2 regions of the Pseudarthrobacter sp. CC12 genome follow, and region 2 is predicted to be linked to the other one. Evidence: predicted binding sites of a transcription regulator. Region 2 holds the regulator's gene; the other holds the start of a gene.
What was found. Region 2 encodes HrcA, which represses chaperone genes, less so after heat shock. Its sites were predicted from a motif close to TTNGCACTCGNNNNNNNCGAGTGCNAA; they were not measured.

Region 1 (12,043 bases), on a different contig from region 2:
TAGAGGGCGAAGAACGCCGGGGTCCAGGCCAGGTTGAGGGCCAGTTGGATGCCGTAAACCACCATGGCCTGCCGTGTCCCATCGGCACGTTGGCGCCATACCAGCCACGCTGCAACGGCCATCGCCGCATAGAGGATGGTCCATACGGGGCCGAACACACCATTGGGCGGGGACCAGGGGGCCTTGTCCGCGGCGGCGTACCAGCCCGTGACGTTTGCCGCCGAGGCGAGTCCGCCCAGCGCCGCCACGAGAAGTGAGGCCAGCAGGAAACCGGCAAGCCCAGCCGTCTGCACGGCTGCGCTGTACGCCCGGCTTCCGCCTCCCGCGGCAGCCATGCCTTGTTCCCCATCCAGCTTCATACCCCAACCCTTGTTGACCCTGCTGAGCTCCGTCAAGGTGGCTCGCCACAACGGGGTGGTGTCGCTCCAGGGATGCTGAAGAAAAGCCGGAGCCGCCCGAGGCTTTAGACTTGAGGCTGCATGTCCGCACGCATCCAGAAGTACCGAAACCGCGCACAAACCCGATTGGACACGGCCCCCTTGCGAGAATTCACCGCACGTTTTGCCACAGCCGAGGAAATTGAGAACTGGGACAAGCACGTCACGGCCAACCCGAACGGCGGCAACATGCTGCAATCGGCCGCCTACGCATCGGTCAAGAACGGAAGTGGCTGGAAAGTCCGGTTCCTGGTGCTGGAAGGTGGAGGGAACTCCAGCTACAACCTGGTCCTGGAAAAGAGCTTTCCCGTCCTGGGCCGGCTCTGGTACCTCATTAAGGGCCCTGACCTGACAGGGGCAGCGGACCTGGGACCTGCCCTCGAAGCGTGCGCCCGGTTGGTCCGCGGCAGGAGGCTGAACGTATTCACCATCAAGGTGGAACCGGACATCATCGACTCCGACGACGCGCGGCGGGAACTCGCAGCGGCCAACCTGGCCAAGGCCCCCAACATCCAGTCCAACGACTCCACCGCCCTGCTGGACATCTCCGGCACGGAAGAGGAAGTGTTCAAGGCCGTGTCCTCCCGCGCCCGGAACGCCATCCGGCGTGCAGAGCGTGAGGGCTGCCAGGTGGTCCGGCAGGAGCATGGGCCGGAAACCTACCGGACGTTGTACGACCTGATGGCCAATACCGTCAGCGCAAAGGGATCCATGCCGCTCCGCAGCTACGACTACTACGCCCGGTTCTGGGACGAGTTCTGCAACCGCGGCCAGGGCAACTTCTTCTTCACCTACGAGGACGGAAAACCCAGCGTCGGCGCCTTCGTGATCAACTACGGTGCCAAGGCTACCTACAAGGATGGCGGCTCCATCCAGAACCGCAAGCAATACGGGGATTCGCACCTGGTGCAGTGGACTGCCATTAAACGGATGCAGGAACTCGGCTGCACGGAATACGACTTCTGTGGAACGCCGCCGGCTGCGCGCATCAAGGACAAGGCCCACAACCTCTACGGCATGGGGATGTTCAAGACCAGCTTCACCAAGACCGTCACCGACTTTGTGGGCTGCCACGACTACGTCCTGTCCCCACTCCGGCACCGGCTGTGGGTCAACGGAGGAGAAAAGGTGTTCCGCCGGATCGAAACCGCACGCACCGGCCAGCAGTTCTACTGACCAGCCCCCACCACGCGCCAACACCCAGGCACCCGCCGGGCCGCACCCCTGTGCAGCCTGCCCCGAATACCGTCCGCCCCGTGAGCCCCCCGGCCGCGAAGAGTCGAGAAGAAGGTCACCCCTTGAACACAGTTTCCGCCGCTACCGGGCTTCAGTACGCCAACCTCAGCGACGCCGACTTCGAGGCCTTCGCCCTGAAGCACCCGCAGAACAGTTTCCTGCAGTCCATCGACTTTGCCCGCTTCCAGCGCGCCCGTGGACAGCAGGTGGAACTCTTCGGAGTCCGGTGCGACGGCGAACTTGTCGCCGCCGGAAAGCTCAACTTCACCACCACCCGGCTGGGATACACCGTCTGCGAATGCGCCAAGGGCCCCCTCATGGACTACACGGACCGCGAACTGGTGGGCGCCGTCGTCGGGCTCCTCCGCAAGCATGCGGCGGGCCGCAAAGCCGCTGAGCTGCGGATCTCTCCCAACATCCGGTACATCGCCCGGGACGCCGACGGCGCGGAGCAGCCGGACGTCGAAGACAACCGGCCGCTGGTGGCGGACCTGGAGCGACTGGGATTCCAACACCAGGGCCTGGACATGAACTTCGTCAACGTCAACTGGATGTTCATCAAGAACCTGGTAGGGATCCAGGACGCCGAAGAACTGATCATGGGCACCAGCTACCGGACGCGGAAAGCCATCCGCAAGGCGGAGAAGAACGGCGTCTTCCTCGAACAGGCCACCCTGGAAACCCTCGACGATTTCTACGGCGCACTGAGCCGCGCCGGCGACGAAAAGGGCTTCGTGTACCGCGAACGCGCCTACTACGAGAACCTGCTCCGCACCACCTCCGCGGAATTCACCAAGCTGATGATGGCCAAGATCGACATCCCGGCCTACCGCAAGTCCATTACCGAACGCCTGGCCGCGGAGTCAGCCACGGCAGCCGAACTCCGCCGCGAGGTTGAGGAGACAGGCAGCAAGAAGAAGGCCAACCGGCTCAAGGTGGTCCAGGACCTGGTGGACAGCTACGAGCGGAGCCTGAAGGACATCGAGCGGTTCCCCGACTCGGTCGGAACGGCAACCGTGGCAGCCATCCATTTTGTTTGCTACGGCGACGAGGTGGTGTGCGTCATCGGCGGCACCGTCCAGGACTACATCTACTTCAACGGCGCAACCTCCCTCTACTGGGGAATGATGCTGCACGCCCTGGAGAAGGGCTACCCGCGCTACAACTTCTATGGCACGTTCGGTATCTCCGGGCAGGACGAGGAAGGCCACGGCGGCTACGAGTTCAAGAAGGGCTTCGGCGGTGAGGTGGTCCAGCTGGTGGGCGACTTCGTCCTGCCGGTGCGTCCGGCCATCTTCCATGCCAACAAGCTCGCCAGGTCCGCCGCGGCGGCCGCCCGCACACTGCTGGGCAAACTGCCGCTGAAGCGCGCATCCTGACAGTCCATCAACCGCGCACAGGGAGGAACCGGGCATGACCAACCGGCCCGAACGGCCCGGGTCCAGGCCGACAACTGACGGCCTGCCCAAGACTGAACCGCTGACCCCTGCGCAGCTCCGGCAGGATGCTGCGGCCAAACGGATGCTGCGCCGCCTGGTCCAGGGCGAGAACCCTCCCACGGCTCCGTTAAGCATTGTGGACCGGCTGGCGGGCAGCCCGTACGCCAACCCCACCATCCAGGTGGGCGGCGTGGACACCTCAGCGCGCAAGACCTTGGACTTTGCCTTGCACCTGGCGGAAACCATGTTCCGTTACGGCGCCGGAGCCCTCGAAGTCGAAACCAGCATCATCGCGGTCACGGCCGCCCTGGGGCTGAAGAACATCGAGGTTGACATCACCAACCAGTCCGTAGGCATCAACTACGCGCCCAAGGACCAGACTCCCATCGCCCTGCTGCGCGTGGTGAGGTCATGGACCAACAACTACGCGGGCCTGGCAAAGGTGCACCAGCTGGTCACCGACATCGTCGCCGGCGGCGTGGGCCGTGACGAGGCGATCCGCAGGCTCAACGAGGCCATCACCAGTCCCAAGCCGTACCCCCGGTGGATGGTTACCGTGGCGTTCGGCATCTTCGCGGCGGTGTTCGTGGGAGTGCTGGGCGGCGGCCCGGTGTCATCGGCGATCGCGTTCGCGGCAAATATCGGAATCAGCCTGCTGGCCCGGCAGTTGGGACGCTCGCGGGTCCCGGACTTCTTCATCACCGCCAGCTGCTCCTTTGTGGTCACCATCCTGGCGCTGCTGTTGTGGCAGCTGGGGCTCACCACGTCACCGTCAATTGTGGTGGTGGGCGGCATCCTGCTGCTCCTGCCCACCGGCCGCCTGGTGTCCTCCGTGCAGGACGCCATCAACGGCTTCCCCGTAACCGCGGCGGGCCGGTTCCTGTCCACCCTCCTGACCTTCGGCGCCATCGTGGCAGGAATCGCCGTTGCCTTCGTCGTGGGGGAGCTCACCGGCCTGCAGCGCATCGACGTCACCCAGACCTTCCCGCCCGCCTACGACCTCTGGGTCCTCATTCTCTTCGTGGCTGCAGCGGTGATGGCCATCGGCATCACGGAACAGACCACCTGGAAGCTGCTGCTGCCCACGGCGGCCGTTGGCGTCGCCGGTTACCTGGTGCTGCTCGGCTGCGGAGTGTTGGGTATCGGCGACCGGTTCTCACCTGCCATCGCCGCCGTCGTCATTGGCCTGCTCGCCCGGGTGGTGGCACTGCGCATGGGGGCACCGCAGCTGGTAGTGGCGGTGCCCGCGGCACTGATCCTGCTGCCTGGCCTCACAATATTCCGGTCAATGTATGTGCTCACCGTTGAGGAGTCCGAAGTCCTGGCGGGCGCCGGCGGGATGCTCAGTGCCGGTGCCATCGTGCTGGGCACGGCAGGGGGCATCGTCCTGGGCGACGTGCTGGCCCGCCCCCTGACCCGCAGCCTTGCCAGCAACGAGCGGCGCCGGGCGCGCCGCCGCTAGCAAAACCTAGATCTGCCCGACCGGAAGTTTCTTTTCAGCCTGGAACACGTCCTCCACCCGGCCCTGCGCCCAGTAACCGGAGAGGGACACCTGGCGGCGTTCGAGGCCGCGCTGCTTGAACAGGACCTCCCGCAGCGCCTTCATGTAGCCGCGTTCGCCGTGCGCAAAGACGTCCACCATGCCGCTGGGCCATTCGGCGTCCGCCACGGCCTTGACCAGCAGGTCGCTGGAACCGGCCGGGGTGCCGTTGCGGGGCAGCCAGGTCACCTGCAGACCCGCAGGCGCCGAAAGGGGCTGGATGTCGGCTTCGGAGCCGACCTCCAGGAAGGCAAGGCCGGTTGCCCCTGCCGGGAGGGCCTCGATGCTGGCGGCGATGGCGGGCAGGGCCGCTTCGTCACCGGCAAAGAGATACCAGTCGGCCCCGGGATTGGGATTGTACGCACCGCCCGGGCCGGTGAACGTCAGGGTCTCGCCCGGCTGGGCCTTGGCCGCCCAAGGACCGGCGAGCCCTTCGTCGCCGTGGACCACGAAGTCGATGGCCAGTTCCCGGGTTTCCGGGTCCACCCAGCGCACCGTGTAGGTGCGGGTGAAGGGCCACTGGTCGCGCGGCATGGTTTCCCGGACAACCTCCAGGTCCAACGGGGAGGGGTACTGCACGTCCGGCTGCGGGAAAATGATCTTCACGTACCGGTCAACGAACCCGTTGTTGATGAAATCGCCGAAACCCTCTCCGCCGGCCACGATCCGGACCATGTGCGGGGACAGCTGCTCCTTGCGCAGTACGGTGAGGTTGACCTGCGGACGGCTCTTCTTGGTTGCGCTGGGGGCGGCGGGGACAGGGCTCATAGGGCAAGCCTAGCTAGGGCAGCGGCGGGAGTTCCCAGGTTACGCCAGATGCCCCTTGTTCCCGGAGCAGTTGGTTCACCCGGCTGAACGGCCTCGAGCCAAAAAACCCGCGGGACGCGGACAGGGGACTGGGGTGGGCGCTGGCGACGGCCGGGGCGCCGGCAAGCAGCGGCCGGACCCCCTCAGCCTCCTTGCCCCACAAGAGGGCCACCAAGGGCAACCCCGACCCGTCCGGGGCCTTCCGTGCGGCCAGCGCCGTGACCGCCGCCGTCGTAATTTCCTCCCAGCCCTTCCCGCGGTGGGAGCCGGCCGCACCGGCCCTGACGGTCAGGACCCGGTTCAGGAGCAGCACGCCCTGCTGCGTCCACGCCGAAAGGTCGCCATGGACGCGCGGGGGAATGCCCAGATCGGATTCCAGCTCCCGGTAGATGTTTACCAGGCTGCGGGGGAGGGGGCGGGTGCGGGAGTCGACCGAAAACGACAGGCCGACGGCGTGTCCAGGCGTGGGGTAGGGGTCCTGGCCCACGATGAGGACCTTCACGCCGGCGAGCGGCTGGCGGAAAGCGCGCAGGACGTTCGACGGCGCCGGCAGCAGCTGGTGTCCGGCCGCCTCCTCGCCTGCCAGGAAGGCCAGCACCTTCCGCAGCTGGGCTTCCACGCCCTGCAGTGCCGCGGCCCAGTCCGGAGCCATGAGCTCTGCCAGCGGCAGCTCGGCCAGGCCGGCGAAGCTGAGCGTGTCCGCCGGGTCCTGCTGGAGCTCAAACAGCGCATCCGATTCAACCATCGTTCCATTGTCGCAGGGACCATGTGGAGACCAGGCACCGTGCGGCGGCGGCCCGGGCCGCCGAATGACACTGCTGTTATTCGGCGGCTAGCATAGGGGTAAGACATTGACCGTAACCAGCTAAGGAGTGCGCCGTGGCGGAACCGGCCCGGGAACACCTGCCGGAGCAGGATCCGCAGAAGTCCCTCCTGGCGGATTTCATCCTCCGCGAGTCCTCCCTGTCGGAGCGCGAACAACAGATGCTGGCGCTGGAACGGCAGTGGTGGAAGTACGCGGGAGCCAAGGAACAGGCCATCCGCGAGCTCTTTGACCTCTCCGCAACCCACTACTACCAGCTTCTCAACGCACTGATCGACCGCGAGGACGCCGTGGCCCACGATCCCATGCTGGTCAAGAGATTGCGTAGACTACGTACGTCGCGCCACCGTGCACGTACTGCCCGGCGCCTGGGATCCGACGCTTAGAGACGCCCCAGGCCGGGACAACAGCCGCAATCAACAAGGATGTCCTTCCACCATGACCAGATACGCCCGCGATGAATTCGACAAGGTCCCCGAGGCCGCGTCGCGACAAGGTGTCCACCGGACGGCTTCGGCCCCGTCCCGGGTACGGCTTTGGCCCATCCTGGCGGTGGGAATGGCAGCCCTTGCCATTGGGCTGCTGTCCTTCCTGATCCTTCCCAAACTCGGCTTCAACGCCAACGCGAGCCAGGCATCGGCAAGCGTGGAGTCAGCTCCGCTGGCCGGCACCGGATCCACGCCCACGGCCACGCAGGCTGCCGGCTCCGCCTCCAGGGGGACCCCCACGCCGTCCCCCTCTGCCGGGCCAACCCAGGTCAGCGAGCCAGCGCCCACGTCGTCGGCCACCCAGCAGGCCGTGGTCGACAGGACGCAGGCAGTGGCTGTCTACAACGCCGCCGGCACGGCCGGGCTGGCCAGCCGGGTGGGCGGCACGGTCCAGGCCGACGGCTGGCGGCTCGGCCCGGTGGGCAACTGGTCCGGCGCCCCGCAAAAGTCCTCCGTGATTTTCTATGCCGGCCCCCAGCAACTGGCCAGTGCCCAGGAACTCGCCGGGCTGTTGAATATCCCCACCGTTGTGAGCAGTACCGAGTTCCAGGTACCACTCGTCGTGGTCCTTGGCCCGGGTTACCGGTAGCCGCACCCCGTCCAGTTACCCGGTCTGGTCTCCACCCGGCCCCCGATGGAAAGAGTTGTTGATCATGGCACTGGGAACCGTCAAATGGTTCAACGCTGAAAAGGGCTACGGCTTCATCACCGTTGACGGTTCCGGTGACGACATTTTTGTCCACTGGTCCGCCATCCAGGGGGAGGGCTACCGTGCCCTGGCCGAAGGCCAGCGGGTCCAGCTCGATGTCGGCGAGGGCGAAAAAGGTCCGCAGGCGGAAAACGTCCGGCCCGCGCAGTGATGCCCGCATTGCGTCCCGGAGCCCGAGCCATGCCGGTACTCGCGCTGTCCCTGGGAGCCGTCCTTTCGCTGGGTGCATGCGCCGGCACCGGCGGCAACGCCAGGGTGGAACCTGCCGAGGCTTCCGGCGACGGTGTGCTCCGGGTGGGCGTCATCCTGGACAACTCCGGTGACAACGCCTTCCTCAACGCCCCGCAACTGGCTGCCGCCAAGCTTGCCATCCAGGACATCAACGCCGCCGGCGGACATAAAGGCCGGCCAGTGGAGCTCCTTCCGGTGCACCCGGACCAGGACACGGCGAAGCAGGCAAGCGACGCAGCGGCCGCCAAAGCGGACGTGGTGATCGGGCCCACCGACTCCAGCCACGCCCCGGCAGCAGCGGACATCCTGTCCCGCGCACACATCCCCCTGATCTCGCCGGCCAATACCGCTGCCGGTCTTACCGGGCTGGCGAGCGGAGGCTACTACTTCCGGACCGCAGCAGCCGACGTTGCGCAAGGACCCGTGCTGGCCAAACTTGCCAAGGACGCCGGCGCCGCCACGATCAGCGTGCTGTACCAGGAAGGCTCCTACGGCAAGGACCTCTCCGGAGCCGTCTCGGAGGCAGCCAAAGGGGCCGGACTTACGGTCCTGCCGGGCGCCCGTTTCAAAGCCGGTGCTGCCGCCGAGGCCGCCCGCTCCGCGTCCAAGGCCAAGCCGGACGCCGTCGTCGTGATTGCCCGCGAGGGTGCACGGGACGCCCTGGTGGAGCTGAACAGTGCAGGCGTTGCCGGCTCCCGGATCATCCTCAGCGACGGCGCGTTTGCCCGCTACGGGTCCGGGCTCGCACCCGGGACACTCGAAGGTGCCCGCGCCGTCGTTCCCGGGCAGTTGCCCGCCGCTGCGTTCCAGGCGAAACTGCTGGCCGTTGACCCGGCACTCAAGGATGTCTCCTTCGCCGCTGAAACCTACGACGCCGTCACACTGGCGGCCCTGGCCGCGGCCCATGCACAGGATGACGCCGGCCGCTCCATTGCCGCGAACCTGGTCCCGGTCTCCGGGGGAACAGCTTCCTCCGGTGCCGGCGCGCCGGTCGCCCCCTGCCTGAGCTACAAGGAGTGCCTCGGTGGACTCGCAGGCAGCCCGGACATCAATTACGACGGCGAATCGGGCCCGGTTGCCTTCGATGCCAATGGGGACATTACCTCGGCCGCTTTCTCCGTGTACACCTTCGGGGCCGACAACAGCCCCTCTCTGTCCGGCCGGGAGACGGCGGGCCACTCCGGCTGATCGCCCTGGGCGAAGCGGACCCTGCCTGCGGGGCGTTACGCGTCTTTTCGCTTGCACTCTCACCTGGGGAGTGCTAATTATTGACTTAGCACTCTGACGTACCGACTGCTAAAGCAACGCCTGGTTCCGGCTGGCAGCGCACGGCACCGGTCGACGAGCGAAAGAAACACCTCACTTCAGTGAGATCCCCGCCCGGAGGCATACAGAGGCCCCCGGCAAAGGATCGTCCGTCGCGGGCACTGCAGCGAAGGTTCATTCTTAACGACTGTCCCGAAAGGACTATTGCCGTTATGGCCAAGATCATTGCATTTGATGAAGAGGCACGCCGCGGCCTTGAGCGTGGCCTGAACACCCTCGCCGACGCCGTTAAGGTCACCCTCGGCCCGCGTGGACGCAACGTCGTCCTCGAAAAGAAGTGGGGCGCCCCCACGATCACCAACGATGGTGTCTCCATCGCCAAGGAGATCGAGCTGGACGATCCTTACGAGAAGATCGGCGCCGAGCTGGTCAAGGAAGTTGCCAAGAAGACCGACGACGTTGCCGGTGACGGCACCACCACGGCAACCGTCCTGGCCCAGGCCCTGGTCAAGGAAGGCCTGCGCAACGTTGCTGCCGGCGCCGACCCGCTGTCCCTCAAGCGCGGCATCGAGAAGGCCGTTGACGCCGTCACCGCCGAACTGCTGAACTCCGCCAAGGAAATCGAAACCAAGGAAGAGATCGCGGCCACCGCCTCCATCTCCGCCGGTGACGACGAGATCGGTGCCCTCATCGCCGAAGCCCTGGACAAGGTGGGCAAGGAAGGCGTCATCACGGTCGAGGAATCCAACACCTTCGGCCTGGAGCTGGAACTCACCGAAGGCATGCGCTTCGACAAGGGCTACATCTCCGCCTACTTCGTCACCGACGCTGAGCGCCAGGAAACGGTCCTCGAGGATCCGTACATCCTGATCGTCAACTCCAAGATCTCCAACGTCAAGGAACTGGTTGCTGTCCTGGAGAAGGTCATGCAGTCCAACAAGCCGCTGCTGATCATTGCCGAGGACATCGAGGGCGAGGCCCTGGCCACCCTGATCGTGAACAAGATCCGCGGCACCTTCAAGTCCGTCGCCGTCAAGGCTCCGGGCTTCGGCGACCGCCGCAAGGCCCAGCTCGCCGACATCGCCGTCCTCACCGGCGGCCAGGTCATCTCCGAGGAAGTTGGCCTCAAGCTGGAGACTGCCGGCCTGGAGCTCCTGGGCCAGGCCCGCAAGGTAGTTGTCACCAAGGACGAGACCACCATCGTCGAAGGTGCCGGCGACGCCGACCAGATCGCCGGCCGCGTTTCCCAGATCCGCGCCGAGATCGAGAACTCCGACTCCGACTACGACCGCGAGAAGCTGCAGGAGCGCCTGGCCAAGCTGGCCGGCGGCGTGGCAGTCATCAAGGCCGGAGCCGCAACCGAGGTTGAGCTCAAGGAGCGCAAGCACCGCATCGAAGACGCAGTGCGCAACGCCAAGGCTGCCGTTGAGGAAGGCATCGTCGCCGGTGGCGGCGTGGCCCTGATCCAGGCCGGCGCCAAGGCATTCGCCAACCTGCAGCTCTCCGGCGACGAAGCAACCGGCGCCAACATCGTCCGCGTTGCCATCGACGCGCCGCTGAAGCAGATCGCCTTCAACGCCGGCCTCGAGCCGGGCGTTGTGGTCGACAAGGTCCGCGGCCTGCCCGCCGGCCACGGCCTGAACGCAGCAACCGGCGAGTACGTCGACCTGCTGGCTGCAGGCGTCAATGACCCCGTCAAGGTGACCCGCTCTGCCCTGCAGAACGCGGCCTCCATTGCCGGCCTGTTCCTCACCACCGAAGCAGTGGTTGCTGACAAGCCGGAGAAGGCCGCAGCACCCGCCGGTGGCGACGACATGGGCGGCATGGGCGGCATGGGCGGCTTCTAAGCCTCCCGGCCGGGACCTGCCCGCCAAACTGCAAAGTGCGGCCCCCTCTTCGGAGGGGGCCGCATTTTTATGTCGAAGGTTTTGGGTCCCGGCCACGCTGACGCGGCCGGCGCTGGCTGAGCCGCCCGGACGAGGAGCTGCGGGAGGCGGGTTACTTCCGGGCCGAATCCAGCATTCCCTGTACTTCCTTCTTGAATGCTTCCGCCGCGGCCTGTGGTGTCATCCGGTCGTACAGCACTTCATCCGTGTACCTCCTGATGACGTTCTGGACGCTGCCTGCACCCACGGGCGGGACAGGGGGTGCGTCCTTGATGTCCGGGGCTATGTCCTTCAGGAAGCCAACCACGGTGGTGTCAGCCGGCTTGAGCTGCGGGGTGATGCCCGAAACGATGTCCGGATTGGTGGGGACGCCCCTGTCGGTCATCAGGATGGCGCCCGCCTCCGGACTGTTGGTGAGGTAGTTGATGAACTCCGCGGCCTGCTGGGGATGCTTCGAACGCGAGGATGCCGACCAAAACATAGTGGGCTTGTAGTACATGCCACTGTCGGTCGAGGCACCGTCGACGCTGGGCGCCCGCAGCATTTTGATGCTGCTGCCGGTGGTGGCTTCAAGGGAACCAAGCTGGTTGGTCCACCACCAGGCCATGGCAACCCGATTTGTTCCGAACAGGCTTTCCTCCAGTCCTGCCCCTGCATCCTCGGTTGCCACGGTCGCTGCCGGACTGGCCTTGGAGTCGCGCTGTTCCTTGATCCGTTCCCAGAAAGATGCTGCAGTGGCGGCTTCAAAATCGAGCTTGCCGTCCCCTGAGTAGAGATTCTCGCCGTGCTGGCGCAGCCAGATGATCAGGTCGGCCTCGTTGCTGCCATAAGCGGCCCCGTAGATCTTCCCATTACCTGCTGCGCTGATCTTCGTCGCCGTGTCCACGAAGTCTTTCCACGTCCAGGTCTTGTCGTCCGGCACGGGCACTCCGGCTGCCTGGAACACTTTCGTGTTGGCCATGATGACATAGGCGTTCTGGCCTGTGCTCAGCCCGTACTGGGCGCCCCCGTACTTACCCGACGCAAGCGCTTCCTTGTCGAGTTTTGAGGTATCAATGCCGTTTTGCCTGGACAGGTCCATCAGCGCCCCGCGACCGCCGTATTCGGCGATGTATTTCTGGTCCATCTGGATGACGTCGGGTGCATCGTTGGCAGCGGTCTTCGTGGCCAGCTTGTCCCAA
Region 2 (9,463 bases):
GATGGACAGTTCGGCCTGCGGATGGATGTAAAGGTGTTCGAAGATGTACCGTGACAGTTCCACAAGCGCGGACTCATCCACCTGGATGCCGGACTCGTTGTTGACCTCGATACTCACGCGTGTTCCCCCCGTTTTTCGCGGCTTGCTGAATGCTTGACGCGGCTCCGCTGGGCTTCGTCCCAGATGCTGTACGCGTTTACGATGTCGCCGACCAGCCTGTGCCTGACGACGTCGGCGGCGTCCAGGACGGAGAAGTTCACGCCCTCGATCCCCTGCAGGATTTCTTCGACGATCCGCAGCCCGGATCGCGTCCCAAAGGGAAGGTCCACTTGGGTCACGTCTCCGGTGACCACCATCTTGGACCCGAACCCGAGCCGGGTGAGGAACATCTTCATCTGTTCCGGCGTGGTGTTCTGGGCTTCGTCGAGGATGATGAAGGCGTCGTTGAGGGTGCGTCCGCGCATGTAGGCGAGGGGTGCCACTTCGATGGTGCCGGCGGCCATGAGCCGGGGAATGGATTCGGGGTCCATCATGTCGTGCAGGGCGTCGTAAAGCGGCCGCAGGTAGGGATCGATCTTGTCGCTGAGCGTGCCCGGCAGGAACCCGAGACGCTCCCCCGCCTCTACCGCAGGGCGCGTCAGGATAATCCGGCTGACTTCCTTCTGCTGCAGTGCCTGCACGGCTTTCGCCATGGCCAGGTAGGTCTTGCCGGTACCGGCCGGGCCGATACCGAAGATCACCGTGTTGGCGTCGATGGCGTCAACGTAGGTCTTCTGGTTGAGCGTCTTGGGCCGGATGGTCCTGCCGCGGCTGGAGAGGATGTCGTGCGTGAGCACGTCCACGGGATTCTGCAGCGACTGCGTGCGGAGGAGGGCCACCAGCTGTTGCAGCACCGCTGGGGTGATGACGGTGCCCCGGGCCACAAGGCCACGGACCTCCTGGAGGAGCCGCATGATGCGGGGAACGTCGCTGACCGGTCCGCTGATGGACAGTTCGTTGCCGCGGGCATGGAAGTTGACGTCCGGGAACTGCTCCTCGATGAACCGCAGTGCCTCGTCATGACTGCCGAGCGACTGAACCATCTGGTCGGAGTTCTCGAAGAGGACTACTTCGGTCCGGATGCCGGGAAGGGAGTGCGGGAATTCCCCCGGACTGCCATCGCCCGTGTTGAGCCGGCGCTTACCATTTGCTGATTCAGTCATGGTGCTGGCCCGCAGGCCCGTGGTCCCCTCAAAGATCGACATCAGTTGTTCGCTGCAGCCGATACCCGATGAACGGGGCACCTGCCGGCGGTCCCTTTATCTTACGCCAGCACACGCCCCGGCCGGATACCTGCCGGGCCAGTGACCTGCACCTCCGCCACCCTGAAGAGCCGTTTGCGGGCAGCGAAAAGCAGCGTTTGGTATCAACTTCATATCGGCCTCATATCGTTCCCGTTGCAGTTGGGGCCGGGGAGGCGAATGCGCGGTTGGGGCGGCCCTCCCCTGTGTAATGCTGGAAATCCAGCATCTGCTGGAACGCCAGGCCGCCAGGGGGATCGGCCCGCCACGCCATGAAAGGACAAGGGCAGGACAGTGCCGGAAACCTCTGTGCCCGAAAGGGCAGGACGACCCATGGGCCGCCTGCGCCCGGCCGTCCTGGCAGGAATCCTGGTGCTCGTTCCGGTCCTCACTGCCTGCACTGCCGAAGGCGGACCAGCCCCCACGGGGACCGTCGCCTCGGTCCCCGCCACAGGCGGCACCATGCCGGACGCTCCCTCCACCAGCGCCCCCCTGGAAACCACCCAGTCCTCCAACAAGGCGCCCGTGTACTGGATCGGCCGCACGGGCGGGAACGTCTTCCTCTACCGCGAGTTCCGGGACGTCCCGGAACAGGAAAACCCGGTGACCCGCGCCCTGCGCGCCATGATGTCAGAGAAACCGCTTGACCCTGACTTCTTCACGCCGTGGCAGAACCCGGACAAACTTGCCACGTCCATTTCAGGCAAGGACATCATCACCGTTGACGTCTCCGCAGATGCCTTCAACAGCAACCTCGACGCTGATATGGCAGCCCGTGCCATCCAGCAGCTGATCTATACGGCCACCGCCGCCGCTGCCAGCTCGGGCCTGATCGACACCGGGCAGCAGGTCCGGGTCCGGATCCTGGTGGACGGCCACACGGACTACGTGGCGTTCGGAAAAGTCCAGCTGGGCGCGCTGATGACCCGGGCCGCCGGCCTGGTGGCACCGGTCTGGATCATCGATCCCCAGGAAAACACCGAGGTGCCCAGCGGCAGCGTGAAAATCACCGGCCGCAGCACGTCGCCGGGGGCAAAGCTGCACTGGCAAATCCTGCAGTCCGGGGACGGTGGCAGCAAATCGCCCTTCCTGACCGGAGAAACCACGGCGGCCGCCGGGCAGGGGCAGGCCGGAGATTTCACGCTGGCGCTCAACCTTCCGCCGGGCGACTATGAGCTCCGGGTGGCCCAGGCAGGTTCCGGCGGGGAGCCGGACCGCAATGAGGACACGAGGTCCTTCAAAGTCAGGTAGCGGTCCACCGGCCAAGGATGTCGCTTGCAAGCACGACGGCGGCGGGACCGGCTGTGGAGGACCGCAGGACGTGGTGCCCCAACAGGGCAGTCACGGCACCTTTGTCGCAGAGTTTCGTTACTTCCCGCGGGCTGATTCCACCCTCCGGACCGACAATCAGAAGGACTTCCAGGATTCCCGTCCGGGCATTCCCCTGCCACTCTTCAAGGACAGCACGCAGCGGGCGCACTGCGTCTTCGTGCAGGATGACTGCCAGGTCAGCGGCCTCCACTGCAGCGGACAGCCCTGCTGTTTCAACCGCTGCCCGGACTTCGGGAATCCAGGCCCGCCGGGCCTGTTTGGCGGCTGCCGCCACGGCGGATTCCCACTTGGCGTGGGCGCGGGCGGCCCTGTCGCCCTTCCACCGGACGATCGACCGTTCCGACTGCCACGGTATGACGGCGTCGATCCCCAGTTCGGTGGCCGTCTCGATCGCCAGCTCGTCACGATCTCCCTTGGCCAGCGCCTGGACCAGCACCAGCCGTACGTCCGGCATTTCATCCGTGGCCACGGCACCGCACTCCACTTCAAGGCCGGAGGGTGCAGCGGAGACGACCTTTCCGGTCATGCGGGTGCCGGCCCCGTCGACGATGTCCACCGACTCCCCCGGCGACAGCCGTTTAACCGTGACTGCGTGGCGTGCCTCGGAACCGTCCAGGACAAAGTGGCCGCCGGGGGCCATTCCGGCCAGCGACCCGGCGGGTGTGAAGAAGACGGGATTGCTCACCGCTACAGGTTACCGAACCGGTCCCGGAGCTTGGCGAACATGCCGCCGCTGGCAGCGAGCTTTCCCTCTGTGATCTGTTCCCCGCGAAGCTTGGCGAGCTGCCGGAGGAGGTCTTCCTGCGCCGGGTCGAGCTTCGCCGGGGTGTCCACCTGGAGGTGGACCTTCAGGTCCCCGCGGCCGTAGCCGCGCAGGTGGGTGACACCAAGGCCGCGCAGGGTGATGACCTCGCCGGACTGTGTTCCCGGCTTGACGTCGATGTCCTGGGTGCCGTCGAAGGTTTCCAGGTTGACGTCGGTGCCCAGGGCAGCGGCAGTCATGGGGATGTGCAGGGTGGCGTGCAGGTCGTCGCCTTCCCGCACATAGGTGGCGTCATTGTTGACGCGGATTTCCACGTACAGGTCGCCGGCGGGGCCGCCCGCCGGGCCGGCCTCACCCTGCCCGGAGAGCTGGATCCTGGTTCCGGTGGCTACGCCGGCGGGGACCTTGATGGTCAGCGAACGCCGGCTGCGGATCCGGCCCTGGCCGCTGCATTCGTTGCAGGGGTCCTTGATGACGGTGCCGAAGCCTTCGCAGGTGCCGCAGGGGGCCGCAGTCATGACCTGGCCCAGGATGGAGCGGACGGCCCGCTGGACCTGGCCGCTGCCGCCGCAGATGTCGCAGCGCTCGGGGTGGGTGCCGGGCCGGCAGCAGGATCCCTCACAGGTGGGGCAGACCACGGCGGTGTCCACTTCGAGCTTCTTGTTCACGCCGAACACGGCGTCGCGAAGGTCGATCCGGACGCTGATGAGGGCGTCCTGGCCGCGGCGGACACGGGAAGCCGGGCCGGAGCTGCCCCCGGCGCCGAAGAAGGTGTCGAAGATGTCCTGGAATGCGAAGCCCTGGCCCGCGTAGCCGGCTCCGCCGAAGCCGTTGTCCGTGCCGTTCTCGTTGCCCGTGGTGTCGTAGATCCGCCGCTTCTGGGGGTCGGAGAGGACCTCGTAGGCGTGAGTTACTGCCTTGAAGCGTTCCGAGGCATCCTCACCGGGGTTTACGTCCGGGTGGAGGGTGCGGGCCAGTTTGCGGTAGGCCTTTTTGATCTCTTCGCCCGTAGCTTCGGGTGAGACTCCAAGGACGTCATAGTGGCTGCTCAAAGTTCGTATCTCTTCCTTGTTGTACTGCGTTCAGTCGGGCGGCCCGGCCCGTTGTTCCCGGCCGGAACATGCTCCGGCCGCGCGGGTCAGGGCCCCAAAATCCTGGAAAGGTACCGGGCCACTGCCCGGACGGCGGCCATGGTGGTGGGGTAGTCCATCCTGGTGGGCCCGAGGATTCCTACCTTGGCGACGCTGTCGGGGCCGTAGCCGGTGGCCACCACCGACGCTTCGGCCAGGCCGTCGTAGGGGTTTTCCCTTCCGATGCTGACGGCAACGCCGCGGTGGTCCTGGGCCATCTCGCTCAGCAACCGCAGCATCACCACCTGCTCCTCGAGGGCCTCGAGCACGGGACCGATGCTGAGGGGGAAGTCAACGTTTGACCGGGCCAGGTTGGCTGTCCCGGCCATGACCATCCGGTCCTCCCTGGTGTTTTGCGCCAGCCCCTCGAGGCCAAGTGCCAGGGCGTGCGCAGCCTGCCGCTGTGCCTGTGCCGTGCCGGCCACGACGGAGGGAAGCGCCGTGGCAAGCCGGCTCAGCGGCGTCCCGGACAGTGCGGCGAGGAAACGCGTGCGGAGTGCTGCCACTGCGTCGTCGCCCAGGTCCTGGCCGACGTCGATGACCCGCTGCTCCACCTTGCCGCTGTTGGCAATGAGGACCACCAGCACCTTGCGGGGGGCAAGCAGCACGAATTCGATGTGGCGCACCAACGCCTTGCTGAGGTGCGGGTACTGGACCACAGCCACCTGGTTGGTCAGCTGCGACAGCAGCCGGACGGTGCGGTCCAGGACGTCGTCGAGATCGTCTGCGCCTTCAAGGAGGGACTGGATAGCCCGGCGTTCGGCCGCCGACAGCGGCTTGACTGCCGAGATCTGGTCAACGAAAAGCCGGTAGCCCTTGTCCGTGGGAATCCGCCCTGCACTGGTGTGGGGGGCCGTGATTAATCCCTCGTCCTCAAGGGCCGCCATGTCATTCCGGATGGTTGCGCTGGAAACCCCAAGGTGGTGCCGCTCAACCAGGGCTTTCGACCCAACCGGCTCGCGGGAGTGGACGTAGTCCTCCACGATGGCCCGCAGCACTTCCAGTTTGCGTGGCTCGCTCACTCTCCACCTCCATCCATGGTGCAGGGCCCATGCCCCGCCAGATGCCACCTTGTTAGCACTCGACATGCCTAAGTGCTAACAGTCTATTATGCCTTGGCCCGTTGTTAGCATTGGTACCGCTCCGGGCGAAATTCCGGTGCGGAGGACCTAGCGCTAGGCGGATCGAATCCATGGATTACCAAAACTGGGGGCCCCGCGGCATTTCCGCCCCGGCCAAGTCGGAATTGCCCGAGGTGCCGGTGGAGCGGGGCATGGTGCTGGAGGATGTGCAGTCAGGCTGGGTAGGCGCCGTGACGCGGGTGGAAAAGTCCGGAGGGATGCACGTGGTTGCCCTGGAGGACCGCCGCGGGAAGTCCCGGTCCTTCAAGCTGGGCTTCGGTTTCCTCCTGGAGGGCCGCCCCATCAGGCTCATACCCCCGGCGCCGCGGCCGGCTGCCGGCGCTCCGGTTGCCGGCAGGACGGCCTCCGGTTCTGTCCGGGTCGCCGGCCAGCGGGCCCAGGTGGCCAAGGCAAGCCGCATCTGGGTGGAGGGCAAGCACGACGCCGAACTCGTGGAAAAGGTCTGGGGCGACGACCTTCGGGTGGAAGGCATCGTCGTCGAACCCCTGCACGGCATCGATGATCTGGCGGCGGCGGTTGCCGGCTTCAACCCCGGTCCCGGCCGGCGGCTCGGCGTCCTTGTGGACCACCTCGTTCCGGATTCCAAGGAGTCCCGCATTGCCGACGCGGTCATGGCATCCCCCGGCGCGGCCGGGAATGTCCTGATCGTGGGACACCCCTATGTTGACGTCTGGCAGGCCATCCGGCCGGCGGTCCTGGGCATCGACAAGTGGCCGGCCGTGCCCCGCGGACAGGATTGGAAGACCGGGATCCTCAAAGCCTTCGGCTGGCCGCATACGACCAAGGAAGACATCGGCCTCGGATGGCAGAAGCTGCTGGGCGCCGTACGCACCTACGCCGACCTGGAAGCATCGCTGCTGGGGCGGGTTGAGGAAGTCATCGACTTCCTCACCGTGCCCTGAGGGGCGGACACCGCGCCGGAAGCCAGTATTCTTGGTAGTGCAATGCCGCCTTTTTCAGGGGCATTGCACTACGCGCCCGTATTTGACGTCAGCACCACTTGCATCTCCGAAGGAACAGACTGTGGCAGAAAACGCACGTGATCACAGGGATGGCCAGGGCCGCTCCGAGTACCATGGCGTCCCCGCCAATGCCCTGCCGCTCACGGCCAGCGAAGACCGCCAATGGGCCACGCTGGCACATTTCGGCGGGATCCTTGGCTGTGTCCCCTCGCTGCTGATCTACCTGATCTTCCGCGACCGCGGGCCGTTCACCGCGCAGGAATCCAAAGAGGCGCTGAACTTCAGCCTGCCGCCCACCATCGCCGCCGTGCTGGCCAACATCCTGGTGTTCATCCCCTATGTTGGCAACATCTTCGCCGTGATCGCGACCCTGATCTGGGTGGCGCTGACCTGCTTCTCGGTGGCCGCAGGAATCCACGTCAACAAGGGCCAGCCGCACCGCTACCAGTACAACCTGCGCTGGCTCAAGTAGCGGCGCAGGCCCTCCCCCTGGACGCGCCGGCGGCCGTCAGTCCGGAAGGACGCGGCGGACCACAGCGTCCGCCAGGAGCCTGCCCTTCAGCGTAAGGACAAGGCGGCCCTTGAAAGCGGCGGCCGGCTCCACCAGGCCGTCAGCGATGAGCCCGGCAACCTGGTGCCTGCCCCCGGCGCTGAGGGCCGAAACCTCAAGCCCTGACTGCAGGCGCGCCTCCAGCATCACCCGCTCCATGTTCCTGGTTCCGGCGTCAAGGGTTTCCCGGCCCGCCGCGGGCGAATGCCCCTGGGACAGTCGGTTGGCATAAGCGGACGGGTGCTTCACGTTCCACCAGCGCACCCCGCCCACGTGCGAATGCGCGCCGGGGCCGATGCCCCACCAGTCGTCGCCACGCCAGTAGGCCAGGTTGTGGCGGCACGCGTGCTCCGGGCTCCGCGCCCAGTTGCTGACCTCATACCAGCCGAGCCCGGCGTCGGTGATGAGCTGGTCAGCGAGTTCGTACTTGTCGGCGTGGTCGTCGTCGTCAATTCCCGGCACCTCGCCGCGGCGCATCTGCGCCGCCAGCTTGGTCCCGTCCTCGACAATCAGGGCGTAGGCGCTGATGTGGTCCGGCTGGTAGGTCAAGGCAGTTTCCAGGGAGTGTCGCCAGTCGGCCAGCGACTCCCCCGGCGTCCCGTAAATCAGGTCCAGGCTGACATCCAGCCCTGCCTCCCGCGCCCACTGCACCACCTGCGGAACCCTGCTGGGGGTGTGGGTGCGGTCCAGGACCTTGAGCACGTGCGGGACGGCGGACTGCATCCCAAAGGAGACCCTGGTGAAGCCCGCCTCCTTGAGGACGGCAAGGGACTCCGGCGTGACCGAATCCGGGTTGGCTTCCGTGGTGACCTCGGCGCCGTCCTCGATGCCCCACCGGTCAATGGCGGCGCGAAGGATCAGGGCGAGGTCATCGGCCGGAAGCAGGGTGGGCGTGCCGCCCCCGAAAAAGACAGTGCTGAGCTTGCGCTCCGGCAGCCCGGAACGGGTCATCACCCTGGCGGCCAATGACACTTCCGATACTGCCGTTTGGGCGTAGGCGTCCTGTGACGCGCCGCCACCCAGTTCCGTGGCGGTGTAGGTGTTGAAGTCGCAGTACCCACAGCGCACCGCGCAGAACGGGATGTGGACATACAGGCCAAAGGCCCGGGCCGCCGCACCGTCTGCTGCCTGGGCAGGCAGCAGACCGTCCGACGGCGCCGGGTCGCCGAGGGGAAGCGTGCTGGGCATCAGCGGGTCCCCTGCTGCGCGGTGGTCACTTCTTCTTGGCCTTGTCCTTCGATTCGTCGGTGGTCAGGGCGGCGATGAACGCTTCCTGCGGCACCTCCACCGTGCCCACCATCTTCATGCGCTTCTTGCCTTCTTTTTGCTTCTCCAGCAGCTTGCGCTTCCGGGAGATGTCACCGCCGTAGCATTTGGCCAGCACGTCCTTGCGGATGGCCCGGATGCTTTCGCGGGCGATGATCCTGGAGCCGATTGCCGCCTGGATGGGCACCTCGAACTGCTGCCGCGGGATGAGTTCGCGGAGCTTCCCGGTCATCATCACGCCGTAGGCATAGGCCTTGTCCCGGTGGGTGATGGCGCTGAAGGCGTCCACTTGTTCGCCTTGGAGCATGATGTCGACCTTCACAAGGTCGGCAACCTGTTCGCCGTCGGCCTTCCAGTCAAGGGAACCGTAGCCACGGGTCTTGGACTTCAGGATGTCGAAGAAGTCGAACACGATTTCCGCCAGCGGCAGGCGGTACCGGATTTCCACCCGGTCCTCGGAGAGGTAGTCCATGCCGCCCATGACGCCGCGGCGGGACTGGCACAGTTCCATGATGGCGCCGACGAATTCGTTGGGGGCCAGGATGGTGGCCGACACCATGGGTTCGCGGACCTCAGCGATTTTGCCCGTGGGGTACTCACTGGGGTTGGTCACGCGGACCACCTTCTTGTCCTCCAAAGTCACCTCGTATTCCACGTTCGGTGCGGTGGAGATCAGGTCGAGGTTGTACTCACGCTCCAGCCGTTCGCGGGTGATCTCAAGGTGCAGCAGGCCCAGGAAGCCCACGCGGAACCCAAAGCCCAGCGCGGCCGAGGTCTCCGGCTCATAGACCAGTGCAGCGTCATTGAGCATGAGCTTTTCGAGGGCGTCGCGGAGTACCGGGTAGTCCGCGCCATCCAGCGGATACAGGCCCGAGAACACCATGGGTTTGGCGTCGGCGTAGCCGGGCAGGGACTCGGCCGCCGGCTTGGCAAGGTTGGTGACCGTGTCGCCCACCTTGGACTGCCGGACGTCCTTGACGCCGGTGATCAGGTAGCCCACTTCACCTACGCCGAGGCCCTTGGAGGGTGTGGGTTCCG

Region 1: a site for HrcA is predicted at 8,984-9,010, ahead of groL (chaperonin GroEL). Genes of this name have one in related genera too.

What each region holds. Positions count from the first base shown of each region.
Region 1 is NZ_JARDJH010000026.1:55,816-67,858, reverse strand. It holds gene PV772_RS16595 (TspO/MBR family protein) at 1-359, opposite strand, end outside; gene PV772_RS16590 (peptidoglycan bridge formation glycyltransferase FemA/FemB family protein) at 480-1,613, shown strand; gene PV772_RS16585 (peptidoglycan bridge formation glycyltransferase FemA/FemB family protein) at 1,736-3,052, shown strand; gene PV772_RS16580 (threonine/serine exporter family protein) at 3,087-4,574, shown strand; gene PV772_RS16575 (siderophore-interacting protein) at 4,581-5,420, opposite strand; gene PV772_RS16570 (uracil-DNA glycosylase) at 5,434-6,204, opposite strand; gene PV772_RS16565 (DUF3263 domain-containing protein) at 6,339-6,668, shown strand; gene PV772_RS16560 (LytR C-terminal domain-containing protein) at 6,721-7,359, shown strand; gene PV772_RS16555 (cold-shock protein) at 7,424-7,630, shown strand; gene PV772_RS16550 (ABC transporter substrate-binding protein) at 7,660-8,898, shown strand; gene groL (chaperonin GroEL) at 9,189-10,823, shown strand; gene PV772_RS16540 (extracellular solute-binding protein) at 10,975-12,043, opposite strand, start outside.
Region 2 is NZ_JARDJH010000002.1:218,745-228,207, forward strand. It holds gene ybeY (rRNA maturation RNase YbeY) at 1-117, opposite strand, end outside; gene PV772_RS02625 (PhoH family protein) at 114-1,202, opposite strand; gene PV772_RS02630 (GerMN domain-containing protein) at 1,614-2,531, shown strand; gene PV772_RS02635 (16S rRNA (uracil(1498)-N(3))-methyltransferase) at 2,524-3,297, opposite strand; gene dnaJ (molecular chaperone DnaJ) at 3,300-4,427, opposite strand; gene hrcA (heat-inducible transcriptional repressor HrcA) at 4,514-5,527, opposite strand; gene PV772_RS02650 (DUF3097 domain-containing protein) at 5,698-6,549, shown strand; gene PV772_RS02655 (DUF4870 domain-containing protein) at 6,671-7,081, shown strand; gene hemW (radical SAM family heme chaperone HemW) at 7,118-8,347, opposite strand; gene lepA (translation elongation factor 4) at 8,373-9,463, opposite strand, start outside.